2 regions of the Streptomyces sp. NPDC020965 genome follow, and region 1 is predicted to be linked to the other one. Evidence: riboswitches for the same ligand, from Rfam matches in the RefSeq annotation. Region 1 holds a riboswitch; the other holds the start of a gene.

Region 1 (12,026 bases):
AGCGGCACCGGGGGCCGCCTGCGCGACCACGGCATCCGCATCCGGCGTCGCCGCCGACTCCACCGCCTTCGGCACCGCGGTCACGATCTCCACCGCCTCCCGCGCCGACTCCAGCACCGCTTCATCCGGCGCCTGGTCCGGCCCGTTCTCCGGGTGGTGGCAGGCCACCCGCTGCCCCGGCCGCAGCTCGACCAGCGGGGGCTCCTTGGTGGTGCACAGCTCCGTCGCCTTCCAGCACCGGGTGTGGAAGCGGCAGCCCGTCGGCGGGGAGATCGGCGACGGCACGTCGCCCTTGAGGAGAATCCGCTCGCTCCGCCCGCCCCGCCGCCGCGGATCGGGCACCGGCACCGCCGAGAGCAGCGCCTTCGTGTACGGGTGCATGGGCGCCTCGTACAGCGACGCCCGGTCCGCCAGCTCCACGATCTTGCCGAGGTACATCACCGCGATGCGGTCCGAGACGTGCCGGATCACGGAGAGATCGTGGGCGATGATCACATAGGTGAGCCCCAGCTCCTCCTGGAGATCGTCCAGCAGGTTCACCACCTGCGCCTGGATGGAGACGTCCAGCGCGGAGACCGGCTCGTCCGCCACCACCAGCTTGGGCTTCAGCGCCAGCGCCCGTGCGATCCCGACGCGCTGCCGCTGGCCGCCGGAGAATTCGTGTGGATAGCGGTTGTAGTGCTCGGGATTGAGCCCCACCAGTTCGAGAAGGCGCTGGACCTCTTTCTTCACCCCGCCGTCGGGCGTGATGCCCTGGAGCTTGAACGGCGCCGAGACGATCGTGCCGATCGTGTGCCGGGGATTCAGCGAGGAGTACGGGTCCTGGAAGATCATCTGGACATCGCGGCGGAGCGGGCGCATTCCCGCGACCCCGAGGTGGGTGATGTCGTGGCCCTGGAACTCGATCGAGCCGGCGGACGGTTCGATCAGCCGGGTGATCAGTCGGCCCATCGTCGACTTGCCGCAGCCGGACTCCCCCACCACCCCGAGGGTCTCACCGGCCCGGACGTCGAAGGTCAGCCCGTCCACCGCCTGCACGGCGCCGGCCTGCCGCCGCAACAACCCCTTCTTGATGGGGAAGTGCTTGACCAGCCCCTCGACCTTCAACAGCGGGTCCGGCCCGGTCGACCGCTCGGCGGCCGGCTGCTGGGGAATCTTCACTTTGTCACTCACAGCTTGGGCGCAATCTCTTCGGTCCAGATCCGCGTCCGCTCATCGCGCGCCATATGGCAGGCGGAGAAGTGCCGGCTGCCCACCCGCGTCAGCTCGGGGCGCACAGTGCGCGTCAGATCGTCCTTGGGCACATCGGCGTACGGGCAGCGCGGATGGAAGGCACAGCCGTCCGGGATGTTGATCAGGCTGGGCGGTGAGCCCTTGACCGGGATGAGCCGCTCGGTCTGATCGCGGTCGATCCTCGGCATGGACCCCAGCAGACCCCAGGTGTAGGGGTGCTGCGGCTCGTAGAAGACCTGCTCGGCGGGCCCGCGCTCGACGCACCGGCCGCCGTACATCACCAGGATGTCGTCGGCCAGCTCCGCGACGACGCCCAGATCGTGGGTGATGACGATGACGGCGGAGCCGAACTCCTTCTGAAGATCCCGGATCAGATCGAGGATCTGGGCCTGGACGGTCACGTCCAGCGCGGTCGTCGGCTCGTCGGCGATCAGCAGCTCCGGGTTGTTGACCAGCGCCATCGCGATCATCGCGCGCTGACGCATCCCCCCGGAGAATTCGTGCGCGTAGTTGTCGACCCGCTTGTCGGGCTGGGGGATGCCCACCCGGTCGAGCAGTTCGATGGCCCGCTTGCGCGCGACCTTCTTGTCGACGTCGTTGTGGACCCGGTACGCCTCCACGATCTGCCGGCCGATCGTGTAGTACGGATGCAGCGCGGAGAGCGGGTCCTGGAAGATCATTGCCATATCCCGGCCGCGGAGCCTGCGCACGGCGTCGGGGTCGGCGCCCAGCAGCTCCTGGCCGTCGAGCCAGACCTCGCCGGTGATGCGCGCCTTGCGGCGACCGTACTGCCCGGCCGTGTGCAGTCCCATGATCCCGAGCGAGGTCACCGACTTTCCGGAGCCGGACTCGCCGACGATCCCGAGGGTCTTGCCCTTCTCCAGCCGGAAGCTGAGGCCGTCGACGGACTTGACCAGACCGTCGTCGGTCGGGAAGTGGACCCGTAGATCGCGCACTTCCAGGAAGGCGGTGGGGGCGGGCGAACCGGCCGCGGCGACCTCACCGCCATCGCCGACCTCACCTCCGGTGGCGCCCGGGTCGTTGCTCGGGTCGTTGCTCGGTTCGTTGTTCAAGTCTTCGCTCAAGTCGGCGTTCAGATCAGTCATCCGATCCTCACTCGCGGGTCGATGACGGCGTACAACAGGTCCACGACGAGGTTCGCGACACAGATGAAGAGCGCCGCGATGAGCGTGACGCCGAGGATCAGCGGCAGGTCCTTGGTGCTGATGGACTCGATCGCCAGCCGTCCGAGGCCCGGCAGGTTGTACGTGGACTCGGTGAGGACCGCCCCGCCCAGCAGCGCCCCCAGGTCGAGCCCGAGGAGGGTCAGTACGGGCGTCCAGGTGGAGCGCATCGCGTGCCGCCCGATGACCACGCGTTCCGTGAGCCCCTTGGCGCGGGCCGTACGGATGTAGTCCTCACCCATGATCTCCAGCATGGTGGCCCGGGTGAGCCGTGCGTACATCGCCGCGTACAGGAAGGCGAGGGTGATCCACGGCAGGATCAGGGTCCGGAACCACTGGACCGGGTCCTCCTCCACCGGTGCGTACTCTCCGCTGATCCAGTCGAGCTGGTAGCTGAAGACGGCCAGCGAGAGCAGACCGGTGAAGTAGATGGGGAGGGAGACACCGGCCAGTGCGACGGTCATCGCGGCCCGGTCCCACAGGGTGCCCCGGCGCAGCGCGGAGACGACTCCGGCCGCGACACCGCCGACGACCCAGAGCAGACAGGCACCGGCGGCCAGTGACAGGGTGACCGGGATCGCCTCGGTGAGCTGGGGCCACACCTCCTGCTCGGTGCGGAAGGAGTAGCCGAAGCACGGGGCGGGGCAGTTGGTGACATCGGCGCCGTTGGCGTACTCCCGACCGGCGAACAGGCCCTGCACGAAGTGCCAGAACTGCACCAGCACCGGATCGGAGAGCCCCAGCTTCTGCCGGATGCCCTCGATGGCGGCGGGGTCGGTCTGCTTCCCGGCGAAGAGGTACGCCGGGTCGGAGCCGGCCCACTTGGGCAGCACGAAGAAGATGACGAAGGTCGTCAGGGTGACGACCATCAGCATCATGGCGACGGCGAACAATCGCCGGATGACGTATGCAAGCACTGTGCGCGGCCCGGCGACGGTCTCGGGGACCCGGTGGGGTCCCTCCGGCCGCCGCCTGCGGCCATCACCTGCCCTTCGGGACTGGCGGGGTGGGCGATGGTGGGTGTGACTCACCCTCGTGGGGCCGCCCCTCGACCGGGGGCCGCTGGGGGTCGCTCCACGGGAGAGCGCCGACGAGAGCCCCCCGTGGAGCAGTCCCTTGCAGGAGTGCTCCACGGGGGCCGCTCCGCGTGGTCGTGATGCCGTGGGAGCGGTTCAGCGAGGGGTGGGGCGTGGTGGGGCGGGGACTACTTGACGACGCCCAGCGAGACGTAGTCGTACCGGCCGTTGTACGCCGCCGTGGAGTAGGCGTTCGTCAGCCGCGAGCTGCGCCAGGTGAAGTTCTTCTCGTAGATGAACGGCATCTGCACGGCGAGGTCGGCGACGGCGTGGTTCATCTGCTTGTAGATCTCACCGGCCTTGTCGACGTCGGTCTCCCGGAGCGCGTCGTCGAAGAACTTGTTGATCTTCGGGTCGTTGGTCTCGGAGACGTTGTAGTTGCCGTTCGGGGCGATGAAGCGACCGTCGACCAGCGGCTGCGAGAAGCCCTGGCCGGTCGGGAAGTCCGGACCCCAGCCGGTCATGACCAGGCCGAGACCGCGCTGCTTCACCACGGCGGGCGAACCGGTGATGCTGGAGGACTCGGCGCCGTCGATCGGGTCGACCTCGGCCTTGATGCCGACGGCCTGGAGGGACTGCTGGAGCGCCTCAGCCGTCTGGACCTCGCCGGGGTTGTTGCTGCGGGCACTGATGGTGGTGGCGAAGCCCTCCGGCTTGCCACACGCCTTCAGGGCCGCCTTGGCCTTGGCCACGTCCGGCTTTCCGTCGCGGGCGAGGATGCCGTACGGGTCGTAGTCGTCCGAGCCCTTGATGGACTTGGGCAGCATGTTGGTGGCGATGTCACCACCGGCCTCCGGGCCGCCGCGGACCGTCTGCATCGACTTGTAGTCGGCCGCGTAGATGACCGCCTTGCGGCATTCGACGTTGTTGAACGGCGCAACCTTGGTCGCGATGTCGACATAGCGGATGAAGCTGGTCTCGATGTTGTCGACATTGCCCTTGTGCTGCTTGAGGGCGGTGGTGCGGCCGGCCTGGGACATCCCGGTGGCGTTCAGGTCGACGTCGTACTCACCCTTGATCAGCAGCTGGTCGATCGCCTCGATGTTCGAGTTGATCGTCACCGTGATCTTGTCCGGCAGGGCGGCACGGATCGGGTCGGACGCCTTCTGCCACTTGTCGTTGCGGACGAGGACGGCACCCTTCTTCGGGGTGTACGACTCGAACTTGTACGGGCCCGAGGAGAACGGCTTCAGCTGGTACTTGCCCGCCGTGTCCTTCTCCTTCTTCACCGGGGAGCCGGACGGCATGGCGAGCATCTGCTCGAAGTCGCTGTTGGCCGTGGCCAGATTGAAGACGATGGTCTTGGCGTCCGGGGTCTGGATGGCCCCCAGACCGAGCTTGTCCGGGGTGGTGTCCTTGTACGGGCCCTTGTACGCGCCCTTGGGGTCGAGGACCTGGCGCAGATAGGCCGGGCCGCCGGTGATGACGTCCGTGGCCCAGGTGCGCTGGATGCCGTACTTGATGTCCTGGGAGGTGATCGGCGTGCCGTCCTCCCAGGTGATCCCCTCGCGCAGTTGGTACGTGTAGGTCTTGCCGGCGTTGGAGACGACGCCCTTGGCCTTGGCGAGGTCGGGCACCAGTTCGGCACCGGCCGGTCCCGGCTTGGGCGCGTAGGAGATCAACTGGCGCGCGTAGAACCGGGAGAAGTCCCAGGCCATGCCGTAGTACTGACGCTGCGGGTCGGTGGAGTCGAAGTCCTGCTTGCCGATGAACTTGAGCGTGCCGCCCTTCTTGGCGGAGGCGTTGGCGACGCCCTTCACACCGGCGTTGTACCCGGCGGCCTTGCCGTCGCCGCCGCCGTCCTTGTCCTTGGAACCGCCGCCACCGCACGCCGCGGTGGCCGTGAGGGCGGCCACGACGAGCGCCGCTCCGGCGATACGCCTGGTCCTCGACGAGCTCAGGGGTGTCGGTGTCATTGTTCCTGCAACCTCCGGGTTAGCGCGGTTCCCTGCTGCGTGCCGGGGACCTTCGGGGAGCCGCCGGCCATCTGTGGCAGGGGCGCGTTCAGTTGGATCAACGGGTGCCCTTGGGATCGAGCGCGTCGCGCACGCCGTCGCCGAAGAGGTTGAAGGCCAGTACCGTCACGAAGATCGCCAGGCCGGGGACGACCATGAAGGTCGGATCGGACTGGTAGGTGTCCACCGCCGTGGAGAGCATCTGCCCCCACGAAGCGGTCGGCGGTTTCACGCCCGCGCCGAGGAAGCTGAGCGCGGCCTCGGTGAGGATGTTGGTGGGGATCATCAGCGTGGCGTAGACGGTGATCGGGGCGACCAGGTTGGGCAGCAGCTCCTTGAACAGCACGTACCGCTGGCCGGCGCCCAGGCTGCGGGCGGCCTCGACGTACTCCTTCTCGCGCAGCGAGAGGGTCTGGCCGCGGACGATGCGCCCCACGTACGGCCAGCCGAAGAAGCCGATCACGGCGACCAGGATGGCGATGCGGACGCTGCTGCCGGTCATGCCGAGCAGATCGTTGGGGAGGACCGAGACCAGCGAGATGATGAAGAGGAGCTGCGGGAAGGCCAGCAGCATGTCCATCACCCGGCTGATGACCGAGTCGACCCAGCCGCCGAAGTAGCCGGCGACGATGCCGAGCACGGTACCGAGGAGGACGGCGACCATGGCGGCGAGGAAGGCCACCAGGAGCGAGATCCGCGCCCCGTAGACGATCCGGCTGAAGACGTCGCGGCCGTTGCCCGGTTCCACACCGAGGAGGTGCTCGGAGCTGATGCCGCCGAAGGACCCGGTGGGCGTGCCGAAGAGCGGGTCGATCTTGTCCTGGTGGAACTGGTTGGGCGGGTGGCCGAACAGGCTCACGATCAGCGGCGCGAAGATCGCGACGAGCACCAGGAGGATGACAACGATGCCTCCGGCGAGCGCGAGCTTGTCCCGCTTGAGACGGCTCCAGGCGATCTGCCGCAGCGAGCGCCCTTCGACCGACTTCCTGACCGCGGGGCCCGCGACATCGGCGGGCGCGGTCTTCTCCGCGTCCGCGCTGGTGTCGTGCAATGGTGCCGTCATCGTGGTGGGGACCCCTCTCGGCCGAAGGCGATCGGCCCGTACCCGCCGCCGGGAGCGGCTTCGTTCACAACAACAACTGGTGCGCCTGATGCGTTTGATACGAGAAGTACCGGTGAAGCGCGCCGTACCCGGGGGTTAATCCCCCTTGCTGACCGGGAGTCTTCAACGGTCGCGCGATCACCCGCCAGCCCTCATCGGGAATGGTTGCCCAAACGTGATGCGTGTAGAGGGATTCCGTTATCCGGACGATGCCCGTGACTGAGCGGGACGCCATCTGCCCCATATCGGAAGATAGTTGAGACAGTTCCCGCTATACGGACCGGTATGTGGCCGGAAATATCCGGGCCGCCGAGCGGCCCAACTACGTGAATTGAGGGAGAAAAGGAACGGAGGCACCAGAACACCGAGCGCGGCAAAAAGGGCGCTATTCCGATATGCGAAGCGGTGAGCGAAATAGCGATGCGCGGGCGCACGCCCCCGACCGCGTTCGCGACGGCGGGAGACCTCCCGGCCGGACGGTTCGGGGGACGCGGAATCACTCCCCGGCCGAGTGCCCGCAGGGATCGTGACGGCGCCGCGGAGCGGAGCGGCGGCGGTCCTGGACGCGCGGGGCGTACGGGGGAGGCGAGGCCCCTCGTCAGGTCCGCACGAGGTGTCGGGGGCGCGGCCGGCCGGTGCACGGCGGGGGCGGCGGGGGCGCTGGGCGGCCGAAAACCAACCCTGGGGTGCGGGGCGCGGCCGGAGAAGGACGCGGAGATCGCGGAGCGGGTCCCGGGGCAGGTCGCGCGGGCGGGTCGGCGACCGGGCCGGGGTGGCCGGGGCAGAGACCGGGTCCGGGTGAACGGGTCAGGGTGACGGGGGTGGCGACCGCGTCAGGGGACCGGGCCGGTGGGGCAGGGGGGCGACCGGGTCAGTGGCCGGGGGCCGGGGGGTAGCCGTAACCACCTGCCGCGCCCGGAGGCGCATGGGCCTCCCGGTCGTAGAACGGGCGGGCGTTGGCCCGCAGCCACATCGTCACCGGGTCGTACTCGTCGGACATCGCGACCGTCGAGACCGGCAGCCCCTCCGGGACCGCCGCGATCGACTGCTGCATCATCGCCCGGACCGCGTCCACCGACTGCCGGCCGGTGTCGTACAGGTCGAGCCCGATGACGAGATACGGGGCGCCGAGCGCGGGCTGCACCCAGGCGCGGCGCAGCGAGCGGATCGGCGCGGTGTGGTGGGCGTTGCGCGAGAGCACGGCGTAGAACTGCGGGATCTCGATGGCGGGTTCGGAGAGCCGCAGCGGTCCGGCCGGCATCCGGTCGAGTCCGGTGGCGATCCGCCGCAGATCGGGCCAGGGGATGCCGACCCCGCCGCCGGGGGCGTGCGGGTTGAGCCAGATCCCCCAGCGGTCGGGGTAGAGGGCGCGGGCGATGTCGAGCCCGCCGACGACCTCATGGCCCCGGTTCCAGCCGGAGACGGCCAGCTCCTGCGCGGAGGTGACACAGGGGGCGTAGCCGACGCCGTCGATCTCCATGTTCCCGTACTGCGCGTCGGGGGAACCGGGGCCGCCGTGCCAGAGCAGCATCCAGACCTGGCCGTGTGCCGGGTCGGCGAGCGCCTTCAGCAACGCCTCGTACGCGTCATAGCGCCCGGGGGTCACCTGGCGCAGCATGTGCTCGACGTGCCCGGCCGCCGCGGTGCCTGACGCGCTCACCCTGGTTCCCGCCCCTCTTTCGACTCGCGATTCCCCACAACCTCCAGCAGGTGGGAGGTCAGACCGTGGAACCAGCTTAATCGGCGCCCCTGACGCCGACTTGACGGCGGCGAGCGCTATCCGTGATCCCGCTGGTAGAAGGGGCGCACCCGGTTCAGGATCCAGTCGGTGACCGGGTCCTGGGCCACGTCCAGGAGTACGAGGTTGACGGGCCAGCCGACCGGGGCCCGGCCGAGGGCCCGGCCGAGGGCGTCCAGCGGGGCGGTGCGGATGTCGGTGCCCTGGGGCGCGTGGGACAGCGGGTCCGGCTGGATCGTCTGGGCGTGCGTGGTCGCGAGCTGGACGCCGATGAAGAGGGCCGGTGGATCGCCCTCGACGGAGGCGAGCGCCCGGCGTGCGGTGAGGACGGCGCCGGTCACCCGGAACTCCTCGGCCGCGGCGGTGAGGAAGTCCAGCGGGTCCTCCTGCCAGTCCGGTTCGAACAGCCGCACCCGGCCGCCGCTGTCGGCGCCGTCGAGCGGGGTGCGGCCGGCCCGGCACAGCTCGGCGACGGCGGTGGGCGGCAGCGGGGCGCCGACCGTGCCGCCGGGGTTCACGGCGATACCGAGCTGGGGCTGGAGGCCGCGGGCGAACTCGCGGGCGGGCGCGACGGTGAAGGGCATATGGCCGCCGACGCAGGCCAGGAACTGCCGCTCGGAGCTGAAGACGGGGACGTACGCGCCGCCGTCGATCTCCAGGGTGGGGAGATCCAGTTCGCGGCTCTCGGGGGAACCGCCGTTGGGCAGCGGCACCCAGAGGCGGCTGCGGCCGAGCACCTCGATGAGCCGCCCCCCGGCGGCGGGGGTGCCGATCGAGGCGGCGAGCACCTCTTCGAGTTCGTTGGCGGGCCAGTCGCCGCCGCCGGACGGATGCGGAAGTGCTTGCTCCGGAATGGTCATGCGCCGGCCCTCTCCCCCGGCTCCCCAGCCGGCTGTCCCTACAGCTACGCCCCCGACTTTAGTGCCGTCGGAGGGCGTGGCGGCCCGCCGCCCGCCCCGGCCGGGGTGTGCGGCGGGCCGCCACAAGGAGCAGGCGCGGGAGGAGGGCGCGGGAGGAGGCCGGAGGAGCACGCGGGAGGAGGCCGGAGGAGCACGCGGGAGGAGGCGGCGGGAGCGGGGACGGGGGGCGGCTCAGCGCGCCCGGGTCTCGAAGCCCACCCGCCGCAGCAGCGTCGCCGCGTCACGGTCCAGCAGCACCGCCGAAGTGCACCCGCGCGGCAACCGGCCGGCGCAGGCGTCGGCGATCAGCCGGCCCACCGCGCGCCGGTGCCGGGCGAAGGCGTACCCGGAGACTCCCCGGCCGCGCTCGCGCTGTCCCTGCCGCGCCACCTTCGGCGGGACGTCGAGGAGCACCAGATGGAGCGCGACGCCCCGGCGCCGCGCGTGCCGGGCCAGCCAGCGGCGCACCCATGTCTGGGTGCCGCAGTCGTGCACCACGACGCTCTCGCCGGAGCGCAGGGCCCGCCGCAACCCGGCGTAGTGCGCGAATCGCACAAAGGGACGGTAGGCGGCGTACGGCAGGAATCGCGGCGTCTTCGCGTCCCAGCGGTCCCGGGTGTCCTGCGAGTCGATGCGGCAGCCGCTCGCCGCGCGCCGGATCAGGGTGGACTTCCCGCTGCCCGGCAGTCCGGAGACCACCACCACATCACCCGCTCCGAACATCAGGGACCGCGTGCCGCGCCCCCCGCGCCCCCGCAGGTCCCGCAGGACGGGCGCGGGCTCCCCCAGCAGTTCCCGGACGGGTGCCCGTGGTGGCGCGGGCACCCCCGTGGTCGTGGCGTAGGCACCGGAGTGCTGCAACGTCATCACACCCTCCCCCATGTCAGGTCACCCACACACTTGCCCATGAAGCGTAAAGAAATGGTAATGGGACACAACCGATTTGCTGCTGAGGCGCGTCATGTAGCGGCGTGGCGCCCCCTCCTGGCCGCCCGATCGCGGGCCCGATCGGAACGATCGCCACCACACCCCCCACCGGGCCGCGAGGCGTGCAATGATGTGCCCGAAAACTGCATACAGGCCGCTTGAATCCACGCGGGAGAGTCCCGGGCACCCAGGTGCCGGGCGCCGAAGGAGCAAGTTCCTCCCTTGAATCTCTCAGGCCCCGTACCGCGTGCGATGAGGCAGATCTGAAAAGCGGGCCGCTGTCGAGCGGCTCCACCCAAGGTGCAAGTCACGACCACCTGTCCGCGTGGTCGCGACGAACCTCTCAGGTTCCGATGACAGATGGGGAGGATCGTCCTCGTCGGCCTGCCCTGGGAGCCACATCTATGAGCACCGCCCCGCGTCACACCGCCCTCGATGCCCTGCATCGTTCGCTGGGCGCGACCATGACCGACTTCGCCGGCTGGGACATGCCGCTGCGGTACGGGAGCGAGCGCGACGAGCACAACGCCGTCCGCACCCGGGCCGGGCTCTTCGACCTCTCGCACATGGGCGAGATCACCGTCACCGGACCCGGGGCCGCCGCCCTGCTGGACCACGCGCTGGTGGGCAACATCGGCTCGGTCGGCGAGGGGCGCGCCCGCTACACGATGATCTGCCGCGAGGACGGCGGCATCCTGGACGACCTGATCGTCTACCGCCTCGGCGAGACCGAGTACATGGTCGTCGCCAACGCCGGAAACGCCCAGATCGTGCTGGACGCGCTGGTCGAGCGGGCGACCGGGTTCGACGCCGAGGTCCGGGACGACCGGGACGCCTACGCGCTGATCGCCGTCCAGGGTCCGGAGTCCCCCGGCATCCTGAAGTCCGTCACCGACGCGGACCTGGACGGGCTGAAGTACTACGCGGGCCTGCCGGGCACGGTCGCCGGGGTCCCCGCGCTGATCGCCCGTACCGGCTACACCGGCGAGGACGGCTTCGAGCTGTTCGTGGCGCCCCAGCACGCCGAGGAGCTGTGGCGGGCGCTCACCGCGGCGGGCGAGGGCGTCGGCCTGGTCCCCTGCGGGCTCTCCTGCCGCGACACCCTGCGCCTGGAGGCGGGGATGCCGCTGTACGGGCACGAGCTGACCACCGCGCTCACGCCGTTCGACGCGGGCCTGGGCAGGGTGGTCAAGTTCGAGAAGGCCGGCGACTTCGTCGGGCGCGCGGCCCTGACCGCCGCCGCCGAACGCGCCGCGGCCGCCCCGCCGCGCAAGCTGGTCGGACTGATCGCCGAGGGCCGTCGGGTCCCCCGCGCCGGTTACCCGGTCGTCGCCGCCGGCAAGGTCATCGGCGAGGTCACCTCCGGCGCCCCCTCCCCCACCCTGGGCAAGCCGATCGCCATCGCCTACGTGGACGCGGCACACGCCGCCCCCGGCACCGAGGGCGTCGCCGTGGACATCCGGGGCGCGCACGAGCCGTACGAGGTCGTGGCGCTGCCGTTCTACAAGCGCCAGAAGTGACCCGCGCCCGCACCCGCCGGAAGTGACGCGCGCCACATCCTCCGGAGCCGTGCCGCCCGGCCGATGTGCCGTACGGCGTACCGCGGACGCGCCCCCGGCGTGATCCTCGGCACTCCGCGACACCCCCACCCCCCGCCCGTTCATCCGCACGTCCCGCGTACAGGAGAATTCAGGTCATGAGCAACCCCCAGCAGCTCCGCTACAGCAAGGAGCACGAGTGGCTGTCGACCGCCGAGAACGGCGTGTCGACGATCGGCATCACGGAGTTTGCGGCCAACGCGCTCGGAGATGTCGTCTACGCCCAGCTCCCCGAGGTGGGCTCCACGGTGACCGCGGGCGAGACCTGCGGCGAGCTGGAGTCGACCAAGTCCGTCAGCGATCTGTACTCCCCC
Region 2 (12,026 bases), on a different contig from region 1:
CTGATGAGCATCGGTACGGTGCTCGGGCGGCTGCGTGACGAGTTTCCCGAGGTCACGATCTCGAAGATCCGCTTCTTGGAGGCCGAGGGGCTGGTCGAACCGAGGCGCACACCCTCCGGGTACCGCAAATTCACTCCGGAGGACGTGGCGCGGCTGGCACAGATCCTGCGGATGCAGCGGGATCACTATCTGCCACTGAAGGTCATCCGAGAGCATCTCGACGCGCTCGCCCGGGGTGAGCAGGTCCGGCTGCCCGCGCAGAGCCAGCAGCGCGACACGCTGGACGGTAGCTGGGAGGCCGACACCGAGCAGCGCACCGCCGCCCGGATCGGCCGCGCCGAGCTGCTGGCCGCCGCCGAGGTCGGCGAGGAGGAGCTGGCCGAGTGGGAGTCGTACGGGCTGCTCGTCCAGCGGGCGGACGGCGGTTTCGACGCCGAGGCGGTGACCGTGGCCAGGCTGGTGGCCGAACTCGGCGGATTCGGTCTTGAGCCGCGGCATCTTCGCGCCATGAAGGCCGCTGCCGAGCGGGAGGCGGGGCTGGTCGAGCAGGTGGTGGCACCCTTGCGGCGGCACCGGAATCCGCAGACCAGAGCACATGCCGAGGCCACCGCGAAAGAGCTGGTCGGCCTGTCCGTACGGCTGCACGCGGCCCTGATGCAGTCGGCTCTCGGAGTGCGACTCCACTGATCTTGGACGTGCCCGACTACCCAAACGGGTCGGGCACGTCCTAGGGTTGCTGTGTGAACGAGCTCGACGTTGTGGGTGTCCGGGTGGAAATGCCCTCGAACCAACCGATCGTGCTCCTGCGTGAAGTGGGAGGCGACCGGTACCTCCCCATTTGGATCGGTCCCGGGGAGGCGACCGCCATTGCCTTCGCCCAGCAGGGCATGGCACCGGCCAGACCGCTGACCCATGATCTCTTCAAGGACGTGCTGGAGGCGGTGGGGCAGGAACTCACCGAGGTCCGCATCACCGACCTGCGTGAAGGGGTTTTCTACGCGGAGCTGGTCTTCGCCAGTGGAGTCGAGGTGAGCGCGCGTCCGTCGGACGCCATAGCGCTCGCTCTGCGCACCGGTACGCCGATCTTCGGCAGTGACGGGGTGCTCGACGACGCGGGGATCGCCATCCCCGATGAGCAGGAGGACGAGGTGGAGAAGTTCCGGGAGTTCCTGGACCAGATCTCGCCGGAGGACTTCGGGACCAACAGCCAGTGACCGCTCCCGGCAGGGGTGTGTCGAGGGTGAAACCATTTCCCTTACCGAACGAGCGTTTCCACCCATTCGAGCACCCTTTCCCCGAATTGGGGCACGGGAAACCACTCTCAGGGTGATTATCACTCGGCGTGCCGAGTGTGGCGATCGTTGACGCACCCCTGGTGACTCCCTACCTTCGAGTGGGCAGGTCAAGGACGGAGGGTCGGCGTGAGAAGCAGCGGCGACGGTGCGGTGGGGGGCGCCCTCGGACGAAGTCTGGGGGAGAGCGGGCCGTATCCGCTCCAGAGCAGTGCGGACGAACCGTCCACGGAGACGGTCGGCTATCGGGGACCGACCGCCTGCGCGGCGGCCGGGATCACTTATCGACAGCTCGACTACTGGGCCCGTACCGGCCTGGTCGAGCCCAGCGTCAGGCCGGCGTACGGCTCCGGTGCCCAGCGGCTCTACAGCTTCCGTGACGTCGTGGTCCTCAAGATCGTCAAGCGTTTCCTGGACACCGGGGTGGCGCTGCAGAACATCCGCGCCGCCGTGCAGCATCTGCGGGCGCGCGGTTTCGCCGATCTGGAGCGCATGACGCTGATGAGCGACGGGGCGACGGTCTACGAGTGCTCCTCGCCCGACGAGGTCGTGAACCTGCTCCAGGGCGGCCACGGCGTCTTCGGGATCGCCGTCGGTGTGGTCTGGCGGGACGTGGAGACCGCGCTGTCGCAGTTGCACGGCGAGCGGGTCGACACCGGCGAGACGCTGATCGGCAACAATCCGACCGATGAGCTGGCCAGACGTCGGCGCGACCGGGCGGTCTGACGCGGTCCACCACCGTCCCCGGCGGTTCGGAGTCACCTCTGGTACGGGCGGACGCGGTCCGGGCCGTGGCGCCGCGGGGTCATCGGTCGGGGCGGTTGTCAGTGGCGTAGGGCAGCATCAGAGATGTGAGATCCGCGCCGACGATTCTGCATCTGGACATGGATGCGTTCTTCGCCGCCGCCGAGCAGGCGGCGAAGCCGAGCCTGCGCGGGAAACCGGTGGTGGTGGGCGGCCTCGGCCCGCGTGGCGTGGTCGCGACCTGTTCGTACGAGGCGAGGCGGTTCGGGATCCATTCGGCCATGCCCATGGCGCAGGCCCGGCGACTCGCTCCGAACGCCGCGTATCTCGTGCCGCGCTTCTCCTTCTACCGCTCGATCAGCGAGCAGGTGATGGAGCTGTTGCGGGGGCTGTCACCGCTGGTCGAGCCGTTGAGCCTGGACGAGGCTTTCGTGGATCTGGAGGCGGCGGGCGCCGCCGACGACTCGGCTTCGGCGCGGGCGGCGGGTGAGCTGCTGCGCGCGGACATCCTCGCCGTCACCGGGCTGACCGGATCGGTGGGGCTCGCCGGGTCGAAGATGCTCGCGAAGATCGGTTCCGAGCGGGCCAAGCCGGACGGTCTGGTGCTGATAGAGCCTGGTACGGAGCGTGAGCTGCTGGGCCCCCTGTCGGTGCGGACCCTGCCGGGGGTCGGGCCGGCGACCGGTGAGCACCTGCGGCGGGCGGGGATGACGATCTGCGCTGACCTGGTGGAGGCGGGCGAGGACGAGCTGGTGCGGCTGCTGGGCACCGCCCACGGGACCTCGCTGCACCGGATGGCGCTGGGCCACGACGACCGGCCGGTGGTGGCGGAGCGGGACACGAAGTCGGTGTCGGTGGAGGACACCTTCGACGTCGATCTGCACGACCGGGTCAGGATCCGGACCGAGGTGGAGCGGCTCGCCGAGCGGTGTGTGGGGCGGCTGCGGGAGTCCGGGCACTCGGGACGGACGATCGTCCTCAAGGTCCGGAGGTACGACTTCTCGACCCTGACCCGGTCGGAGACGCTGCGGGGGCCGACGGACGACGCCACGGTGGTACGGGAGGCGGCGGGGCGGCTGCTGGAGGCCGTGGACACCACGGGTGGAGTGCGGCTGCTGGGGGTGGGGGTGAGCGGACTGGCGGACTACACACAGGAGGATCTCTTCGCCCAGGCGGCACAGGCGGCCCAGGCCGCGGCGGAGACCGAGGCGGCGGAGGCTCAGGCGGCGGCTGCCCGATCGGCGGCTCAGCCGGCGGCCCGGACAGCGGCGACGATCGGTGGGGCGGTTCCGGTCGAATCCGGTGATTCGGTCGATTCAGGCGGGGGTGAGTCGGGTGTGGCGGCGCCGGAGGGCGCCGGGGGAGGGCCTGGCGATCAGCACGCGGGAGCCGCCGCTCCGGGAGGCCGGGGCGAGACGGAGCGGACCGACGGAGTCGGGCCCGCCGCCACCGCGCCCGCGTCCGCCCCGGCTGACCGGACGGGCGCCGGGGGCGAGCCCGGGGCGCCCGGTGGGCGGCGCTGGTCGGCCGGACACGATGTGCTCCATGCCACGCACGGACGGGGATGGGTCCAGGGCAGCGGTGTCGGCCGGGTCACCGTGCGCTTCGAGGAACCGGGCTCCCGGCCCGGCCGCGTACGCACCTTCCTGGTCGATGACCCCGATCTGGAGCCCTCGGCGCCGGTCCCCCTGGTGACCTCGGCTCACTCCTCGTCGCCGGCGACCCGGCCGAAGGAGCGGTCACCGGGGGCGGCGGCGCCCGGGGGCGGGGCGGGCGTCTCCGGGGCGGCGGAGAGCGCGAGACCGTAGTGGTGGTAGAGCTGCAGTTCCTGCTCGGGGGAGAGATGGCGGCCCACACCGAAGTCGGGCGCGTCCTTGATCAGCGAGCGCTCGTACGGGACCCGCAGGACGTCGTCGGCGAAGGTGCTGGGTTCGAGCGGGACGAAGGCGTCCCGGCTGAAGAGCCCGGTGCGCACCGCCGCCCATTCGGGTGCACCGGTGGCGTCGTCGAGGTACACCTCGTCCACCGTTCCGATCTTGGCCCCGTCGCGGTCGAACGCCTTGCGGCCGATCAGGCTGCGCGGATCGATATCGGTCTGCACGGTCCCTCCAAAAGGTCGCAACTGCTCTGTGATTCATACGAAAGGGCACATCGGTGGATTCGGCCACTTGAGCGATTGGCCGGAAGCCGCGCTGGTAGGCTGGCAAGCGGCTGCTGACCCCGTGCGGGAGAGTCCACCGAAAGGACAGCGGTGGCGCCGAAGGAGCAAATCCTCCCCGGAATCTCTCAGGCACCTGTACCGCACGGACGAGGTCACTCTGGAAAGCAGGGCGGGCGTTTGACGGCATCCGCTCTCACCGACGGTGAAAGCCGGAGCGTCGCACGCTGACGTTCCGGTGAAGCTCTCAGGTTGAGATGACAGAGGGGGAGGCCGTCCAGGGCATCCGCCGCGATGCCCCTCGCAGGTCGTGTCAGACCAGGAGGCCGCCTACATGACCGCCAACCGTATTCCGCTCTCCCAGCTGGAGCGGGGCATCCCCTTCGAGCAGCGCCACATCGGACCCGACGCCGAGGCCCAGGCCAAGATGCTCGCGCAGGTGGGATACGGCTCGCTGGACGAGCTGACCGCCGCCGCGGTCCCCGACGTGATCAAGAGCACCGAGGCGCTCGCGCTCCCCGACGCCCGCACCGAGGCGGAGGTGCTCGCCGAGCTGCGCTCCCTCGCGGACCGGAACACCGTGCTCGCGCCGATGATCGGCCTCGGCTACTACGGCACCTTCACCCCGCCGGTCATCCTGCGCAATGTCATGGAGAACCCGGCCTGGTACACCGCGTACACGCCCTACCAGCCGGAGATCTCCCAGGGCCGACTCGAAGCCCTGCTGAACTTCCAGACCATGGTGGCCGAACTGACCGGGCTACCCACCTCCGGCGCCTCCCTCCTCGACGAGGGCACGGCCGCCGCCGAGGCCATGTCGCTCGCCCGCCGCGTCGGCAAGGTCAAGGAAGGCGTCTTCCTGGTCGACGCCGAGGTGTTGCCCCAGACGGCCGCCGTGATCCGGACCCGTGCCGAACCGACCGGCGTCGAGGTCGTCACCGCTGACCTGAGCGACGGCATCCCCGAGGAGATCGCCGGGCGCGGTGTCTTCGGCGTGCTGCTCCAGTACCCGGGCGTCTCCGGTGCCGTACGCGACCTGAGGCCCGTCATCGAGCAGGCGCACGAGATCGGTGCCGTCGTCACCGTCGCCGCCGATCTGCTGGCGCTGACCCTGCTCACCTCGCCGGGCGAGCTGGGCGCGGACATCGCGGTCGGCACCACCCAGCGCTTCGGTGTGCCCATGGGCTTCGGCGGACCGCACGCCGGCTACATGGCCGTGCGCGAGAAGTTCGCCCGCAGCCTGCCCGGACGGCTCGTCGGCGTCTCCGTCGACGCGGACGGTGATCGGGCCTACCGCCTCGCGCTCCAGACGCGGGAGCAGCACATCCGCCGGGAGAAGGCCACCAGCAACATCTGTACCGCGCAGGTGCTGCTCGCCGTGATGGCCGGCATGTACGCCGTCTACCACGGTCCGGACGGTCTGCGGACGATAGCCCGACGCACCCACCGCTACGCCACCGTGCTCGCGGCGGGTCTGACGGCGGGCGGCGTCGAGGTCGTGCACGGCTCGTACTTCGACACCCTGACCGTACGGGTCCCGGGCCGGGCCGCCGAGGTGGCCGCGGCCGCCCGCGCGGGCGGGGTCAATCTGCACCTGGTCGACGCGGACCGGCTCTCCGTCGCCTGCGACGAGACCACCACCCGCGCCCAGGTGTCCGCCGTCTGGGCCGCCTTCGGCGTGACCGGCGACATCGAGGCGCTGGACGACACGGCCGAGGACACGCTGCCCGCCGCCCTGCTGCGGACGGACGACTACCTCACTCACCCGGTCTTCCACCAGCACCGCTCCGAGACGGCCATGCTGCGCTATCTGCGCCGACTCGCCGACCGCGACTACGCGCTCGACCGCGGCATGATCCCGCTCGGCTCCTGCACCATGAAGCTGAACGCGACCACCGAGATGGAGCCGGTCACCTGGCCGGAGTTCGGGCAGTTGCACCCCTTCGCCCCCATCGACCAGGCCGCCGGCTTCGTGACCCTCATCGAAGAGTTGGAGGAGCGTCTCGCCGAGGTCACCGGCTACGACAAGGTCTCCATCCAGCCCAACGCCGGTTCGCAGGGCGAACTCGCCGGTCTCCTCGCCGTTCGCGCGTACCACCGCGCCAACGGTGACGAGCGGCGTACGGTCTGCCTCATCCCGTCCTCGGCGCACGGCACGAACGCGGCCAGCGCGGTCATGGCGGGGATGCGGGTGGTCGTGGTGAAGACCGCCGGCGACGGCGAGGTCGACGTCGAGGACCTGCGGGCCAAGATCGAGCAGTACCGCGACGAGCTGTCGGTGCTGATGATCACCTACCCGTCCACACACGGTGTGTTCGAGGAGCACGTCGCCGACATCTGCGGCCAGGTCCATGCGGCCGGTGGCCAGGTGTATGTCGACGGCGCCAATCTGAACGCACTGGTGGGGCTCGCCAAGCCGGGTGAGTTCGGCGGCGATGTCTCGCACCTGAACCTGCACAAGACGTTCTGCATCCCGCACGGCGGTGGTGGCCCCGGGGTGGGCCCGGTCGGCGTGCGGGCGCACCTCGCGCCGTACCTGCCGAACCACCCGCTCCAGCCGACCGCCGGCCCGGAGACGGGTGTGGGACCGATCTCGGCCGCGCCCTGGGGCTCGGCGGGCATCCTGCCGATCTCCTGGGCGTACGTCCGGCTGATGGGCGGGGCGGGTCTCAAGCGCGCCACGCAGGTCGCCGTCCTCGCGGCCAACTACATCGCCAAGCGGCTGGAGCCGCACTACCCGGTCCTCTACACGGGCCCGGCCGGTCTGGTGGCCCACGAGTGCATCGTGGATCTGCGCCCGCTGGCGAAGTCGACCGGTGTCACCGTCGACGACATCGCCAAGCGGCTCATCGACTACGGCTTCCACTCGCCGACGATGTCCTTCCCGGTGGCCGGCACGCTGATGATCGAGCCGACAGAGAGCGAGGATCTGCACGAGATCGACCGCTTCTGCGCGGCGATGATCGCGATCCGCGGCGAGATCGAGAAGGTCGCGGTCGGTGAGTGGCCCGCCGAAGACAACCCGCTGCGGAACGCGCCGCACACGGCCGCCGCGCTGGGTGGGGAGTGGGAGCACGCCTACAGCCGCCACGACGCGGTCTTCCCGAGCGGTGTGAACCCGGCGTCGAAGTACTGGCCTCCGGTGCGCCGCATCGACGGTGCCTTCGGCGACCGCAATCTGGTCTGCTCCTGCCCGCCGCTGGACGAGTACGACGGCTGACCGGGCTCCCGGTCCGTGTGACCGCCGTCCGGGCTGATCGAGTCGGAGGCGTACGACGGTCAACGGACGGGCGGCACATATGTCGGGGCCGGTACGGAGAGCTTCTCCGGCCGGCCCCTCGTCGTATCCACCCGCCCATGTGGTCGTACTCCGTCGCTCCGTCCGCGCGGATGCCCTGACCTCGGGCGTTGTGGTGCGTCCCCCTGGTGGTCCGGTCCGCCTGGTGCGTCCTTGGTGGGCGCGTCCCCGGTGGCCGGTCTGTCCGATGTGTCGTGCGTCGCGCTGTGCCGTCGTCGTGGTCCGTCCGGCCCATGGCCCGCCGCGCTGGTGGAGTGCCGATGGGGTGTCGATGAGGATCGATGGAGTGCCGGACGCTGTGGTGCGGATGGTGCGGTGCTGCTCAGGAAGGCACGGCCTGGGAAGACACGGGCCCATGAAGGCGCGGCCTTCGGAGACCTATGCCGCCGTCAGATCCTGCAGCGGTCGGTGCGGAGCGATGATCTGTCCGTCCGGCAGCAGCTCACCGGTGTCCTCGAAGAGGAGGACGCCGTTGCACAGCAGGCTCCAGCCCTGCTCCGGGTGGTGCGCCACGAGACGCGCCGCGTCCCGGTCGGCTGAGTCGGATGTCGGGCAGGGTGGTTGGTGCTGGCACATGGGCGGGTTCTTTCGCTGTGATGTGATGACAGTCCTGCGGCTCGATGAGGTGTTCATGGCCGCCCCCCGTATCTCTCGGTCCAACCCCAGTGTTGCCCCACGGGCGTCAATCCGCAGGGATTTTGCGACAGCTCTTTCTTACTCGTTAAGGACGTGTCACCCGAGCGGACGGTTCAGCCCAACTACATTGTCCTTTTGGGTGGTTCGGGGTGGCCGAAATGGACTAGTCCGGATGAGCAGCAGTGCGCCCCGTGACCGTATGGCCACGGGGCGCCGGAAGTGCTCGCGGCAGGTCAGGCCGGTGAGCCGAGCAGTGGTTCGGGAGCGAGGCGCAGAGTCATCAGCGGCAGCAGGTCGGCGACCCGGTGCGGCCGATGGGCCGCGATACCGGGCGGGGCGGGAGCGAGCGGCACCAGGACATCGGTGGGCAGGGGGGCGCCGGACGACGCCTCGGCGTCCGTGTCACCGTGCAGCCAGAGGGTGAGCATGTAGAGCTCGGGAATGGAGAGCAGACGCGGCTGGAAGGGCGTGTTCATCGACGCCGCCTGTCGCAGCGCCCGTTCGGTCGAGCCGAGATAGGGGCCTTCGAAGAAGTGGGAGAACGTCCAGCCGTCCGGGGTCAGCAGCGTCTCGGCCGCCGCCACGAACCGGTCCTCCGAGCGGAGCAGGAAACGCCAGCCGGTGAGGTGGGTGCACGGGAGGGACGTACCCGGGGTGATCCGGTCGAGTACATGGACGGGCAGCGGTGATTCGGGGCTCACGGGTCCCTGGACGGACCTGAGGGCCGGGATGCGGTCTGCGCTGACGGCGGTCGGGGAACCGAGTGCGGCGAGAACGCTGAGCAGGGCGGGCGCGGGCGCCGGGAGGACATGCAGCGGCATGATGGGCCTCTCTTGGGAGACACGGTGGAGCGGGGGCAGGTGCGGACGGCGCTGTCAGCGGGCGGGGGCCTGGGGGGCCGATGGGCCACCGGGCGCCAACTCTCTGCCTCGTTTGCGGAGTTTATACGACACGTGTTCTGGCGGTGTTTCCGCTAGCATCCGTGCGCATTACCGACAAGGCGGCTTCAGGTCTTTCCCGGCGGGGGGATTGTGCCGGATTTCTGCCGGACGCACTGTCATGGCCTGGGCATTTCTCGGCGCGTCGGTCGTCCGAAACCTGTCTGTGTTTTTCACCATGCTCCCGACGGCGGTAGCTGCGTACTGCACTATGCCGCGCCGGGGTACCGCTCCACGACCCCTGTCACAGTACCGGCCGGGAAGCGTCCGCGCCGCGTTATGGATCAGTCAGTCTGGGCATTATCGTCCGTGACGCGAGCGACCGATGCTGCGTGGTGCCCACTAGAGGAGGGACCCTCCGATGGGGGAGAAGGTCGTGACAGGCGGATTCGCACTGTCCGATCGCCAACGGTACCGGCGAAAGCTTCAGCAGTGCCTGGCGGGACTGGGGCGACTGCTGGACGAGAAGAGGTTCGACCGGCCCAAGAACCTGATGGGTCTGGAGATCGAGCTGAATCTCGCGGGTGCGGACGGGATGCCCAGGATGATGAATGCGGAAGTGCTGGAGCGTATCGCGAGCCAAGATTTCCAGACCGAACTCGGAATGTTCAATCTGGAAGTAAACATTGTTCCACATCGGATCGACGGACGTGTTCTCGATCAGTTGGCGGAGGAGTTGCGGACCGGGCTCGGATATGCCCATCGAAAAGCCGACGAAGTGGGCGCCGGGATCGTGATGATCGGCATTCTGCCGACCCTCGCTCAGAGTGATCTGGTCTCCGCCAACCTCTCCGATGTCGATCGGTATGTGATGCTCAATGAGCAGATCATCGCCGCCCGCGGGGAGGACTTCACCCTCGATATCGACGGTGTGGAACGGCTGACCTGCACTTCCGCATCGATCGCGCCCGAAGCGGCCTGCACCTCCGTGCAATTGCATCTGCAAGTGACCCCCGCGCGCTTCGCGGACGTGTGGAACGCCGCCCAGGTGGTGGCCGCGGTGCAGATCGCGGTGGGTGCCAATGCGCCCTTCGTCTTCGGCCGGGAACTCTGGCGGGAGTCACGGCCGCCGCTGTTCCAGCAGGCCACCGACACCCGGCCGCCCGAGTTGCAGGCGCAGGGAGTGCGCCCGCGCACCTGGTTCGGCGAGCGCTGGGTGACCTCTGCGTACGACCTCTTCGAGGAGAACCTGCGCTACTTCCCCGCCCTGCTGCCGATCCTCGACGACGAGGAGGACCCGCTGCGGATCATCGACGACGGCGGCGTCCCCCGATTGCAGGAACTGGTGCTCCACAACGGCACGGTCTACCGCTGGAACCGGCCGGTCTACGGCGTCGCCGACGGGGTGCCCCACCTGCGGGTGGAGAACCGGGTCCTGCCGGCAGGGCCCACGGTCACCGATGTGATCGCCAACGCCGCCTTCTACTACGGGCTGGTCCGCGCGCTCGCCGACGAGTCCCGGCCGGTGTGGAAGAGGCTGCCCTTCGCGGCGGCGGCGGAAAACTTCGACACCGCGTGCCGGCTGGGCATCGACGCCGAACTCCTGTGGCCGCGCCCCGGCCGCGCGCCCGGGGTCACCCGGGTGCCGGCCGTGAAACTCGTACGGGACGAACTGCTGCCCCTGGCGGCGGCCGGGCTCGACGCCTGGAACGTGGAGCCCGCCGACCGGGACCGATACCTCGGGGTGATCGAGGAACGCTGCAAACGGCGGGTGAACGGCGCGTCCTGGCAGGCCGACACCTTCCACCGCGCGTTGGACGCCGGTCTCGACCGGACGGCGGCCCTCGCGGCGACGACCCGGCGGTACTGCGCCTTGATGCATGAGGGGGAGCCGGTGCACACCTGGCCGGTGGGATTCCCGGGGCCGGGTGGGTAACCGGACGCCCCCCCACACTCGGCTGCTCGGCTGCTCGGCTGCTCGGGTGGTCGGGTGGTCCGGCCTGTGCGGGCCTGAGCGGTCGTGTGCGTTCCGTCGCGGGCGCGGCTCACGGCAGGGGTGACGTACGCCCGGCCGGGTGTCCCTCCTGAGCCGTACGGGGCAAGCAGTCGCGATCCGTACGGGCCGGCCGGCCCGCTCCGTACCGCGCGGGCCGGCCTGGCGGCGTCGTCGCCGGAGCGCTGATGTCGACCTGCTTGCCGCCGTGCTGCCGGCATCGGGCAAGCTGGTGGGTCCCCTGCGGTGCCGCTCCTCCTTGAACGATGAACGATGAACAAGGATGAGAGCGAGTCATCGATGGCGCTCGTCCCTCCTCGGCGGTCGAGCGCGCTCCGCACGACCGCCTTCGGCTCGCGGGCGGAGGTGAGGACGGGCATGAGCCGGTACCAACGCAATGGGAGGTCGTGTGCGGGTGGAGGCAGGACGCATGGCTGATTCGCTGTCCCCCGAAGGACTCGGCGAGCGGTTGCCACCGAAGATCCTGCGGTCCGAGCTGCTCCTGGTGCTCGCCCTGTCGCTCGGGGCGAGCGGAGTGTCGGCGCTGATCAGCTTTGTCGGATCGTTGACGAAACCGGGTGGGTTGAAGGACCAGGCGGCCACGCTGAACGGGTCGTACGCGCCCGGACGGCCCTGGCTCGATCTCGCCTGGCAGCTCTTCGGCATCACGACGGCCCTGGTGCCGGTCCTGCTGGTCGCGCATCTGCTGACCCGTGAGGGGGCGGGCGGACTGCGGTCGATGGGACTCGACCGGCGGCGGCCCTGGCCCGACCTCGGGCGCGGCACGCTCGTCGCGGCGGGCATTGGCAGCGCCGGGCTGGCGTTCTACCTGGTGGCGCGGGCCACCGGGTTCAATCTGACGGTGGTGCCCGAGTCGCTGCCCGAGGTGTGGTGGAAGTTCCCCGTACTGATCCTCTCGGCGATCCAGAACTCGGTGGTCGAGGAAGTGATCGTGGTCGGGTATCTGCTCCGCAGGCTCGACCAGTTGGGGTGGACACCACTGGCCGCGTTGGCGGCCAGCTCGTTG

The links. A riboswitch is a leader RNA that binds a small molecule or an ion and turns the genes downstream of it on or off. The one in region 1 is predicted to bind glycine.
Region 2: another riboswitch for glycine. It lies ahead of gcvP (aminomethyl-transferring glycine dehydrogenase); the one in region 1 lies ahead of gcvT (glycine cleavage system aminomethyltransferase GcvT).

The regions. Positions count from the first base shown of each region.
Region 1 covers NZ_JBIRRE010000005.1:348,464-360,489, reverse strand. Annotated here, with positions in the region: gene ACH4S7_RS18040 (dipeptide ABC transporter ATP-binding protein) at 1-1,161, opposite strand, end outside; gene ACH4S7_RS18035 (ABC transporter ATP-binding protein) at 1,170-2,339, opposite strand; gene ACH4S7_RS18030 (ABC transporter permease) at 2,336-3,334, opposite strand; gene ACH4S7_RS18025 (ABC transporter substrate-binding protein) at 3,622-5,409, opposite strand; gene ACH4S7_RS18020 (ABC transporter permease) at 5,507-6,511, opposite strand; gene ACH4S7_RS18015 (enhanced serine sensitivity protein SseB C-terminal domain-containing protein) at 7,422-8,210, opposite strand; gene ACH4S7_RS18010 (enhanced serine sensitivity protein SseB) at 8,327-9,148, opposite strand; gene ACH4S7_RS18005 (AAA family ATPase) at 9,380-10,054, opposite strand; glycine riboswitch at 10,274-10,370, shown strand; gene gcvT (glycine cleavage system aminomethyltransferase GcvT) at 10,519-11,634, shown strand; gene gcvH (glycine cleavage system protein GcvH) at 11,811-12,026, shown strand, end outside.
Region 2 covers NZ_JBIRRE010000011.1:6,752-18,777, forward strand. Annotated here, with positions in the region: gene ACH4S7_RS28955 (MerR family transcriptional regulator) at 1-687, shown strand, start outside; gene ACH4S7_RS28960 (bifunctional nuclease family protein) at 741-1,214, shown strand; gene ACH4S7_RS28965 (MerR family transcriptional regulator) at 1,422-2,018, shown strand; gene ACH4S7_RS28970 (DNA polymerase IV) at 2,144-3,844, shown strand; gene ACH4S7_RS28975 (PRC-barrel domain-containing protein) at 3,739-4,137, opposite strand; glycine riboswitch at 4,252-4,348, shown strand; gene gcvP (aminomethyl-transferring glycine dehydrogenase) at 4,529-7,414, shown strand; gene ACH4S7_RS28985 (DUF5999 family protein) at 7,871-8,068, opposite strand; gene ACH4S7_RS28990 (hypothetical protein) at 8,362-8,949, opposite strand; gene ACH4S7_RS28995 (glutamate--cysteine ligase) at 9,428-10,942, shown strand; gene ACH4S7_RS29000 (CPBP family intramembrane glutamic endopeptidase) at 11,430-12,026, shown strand, end outside.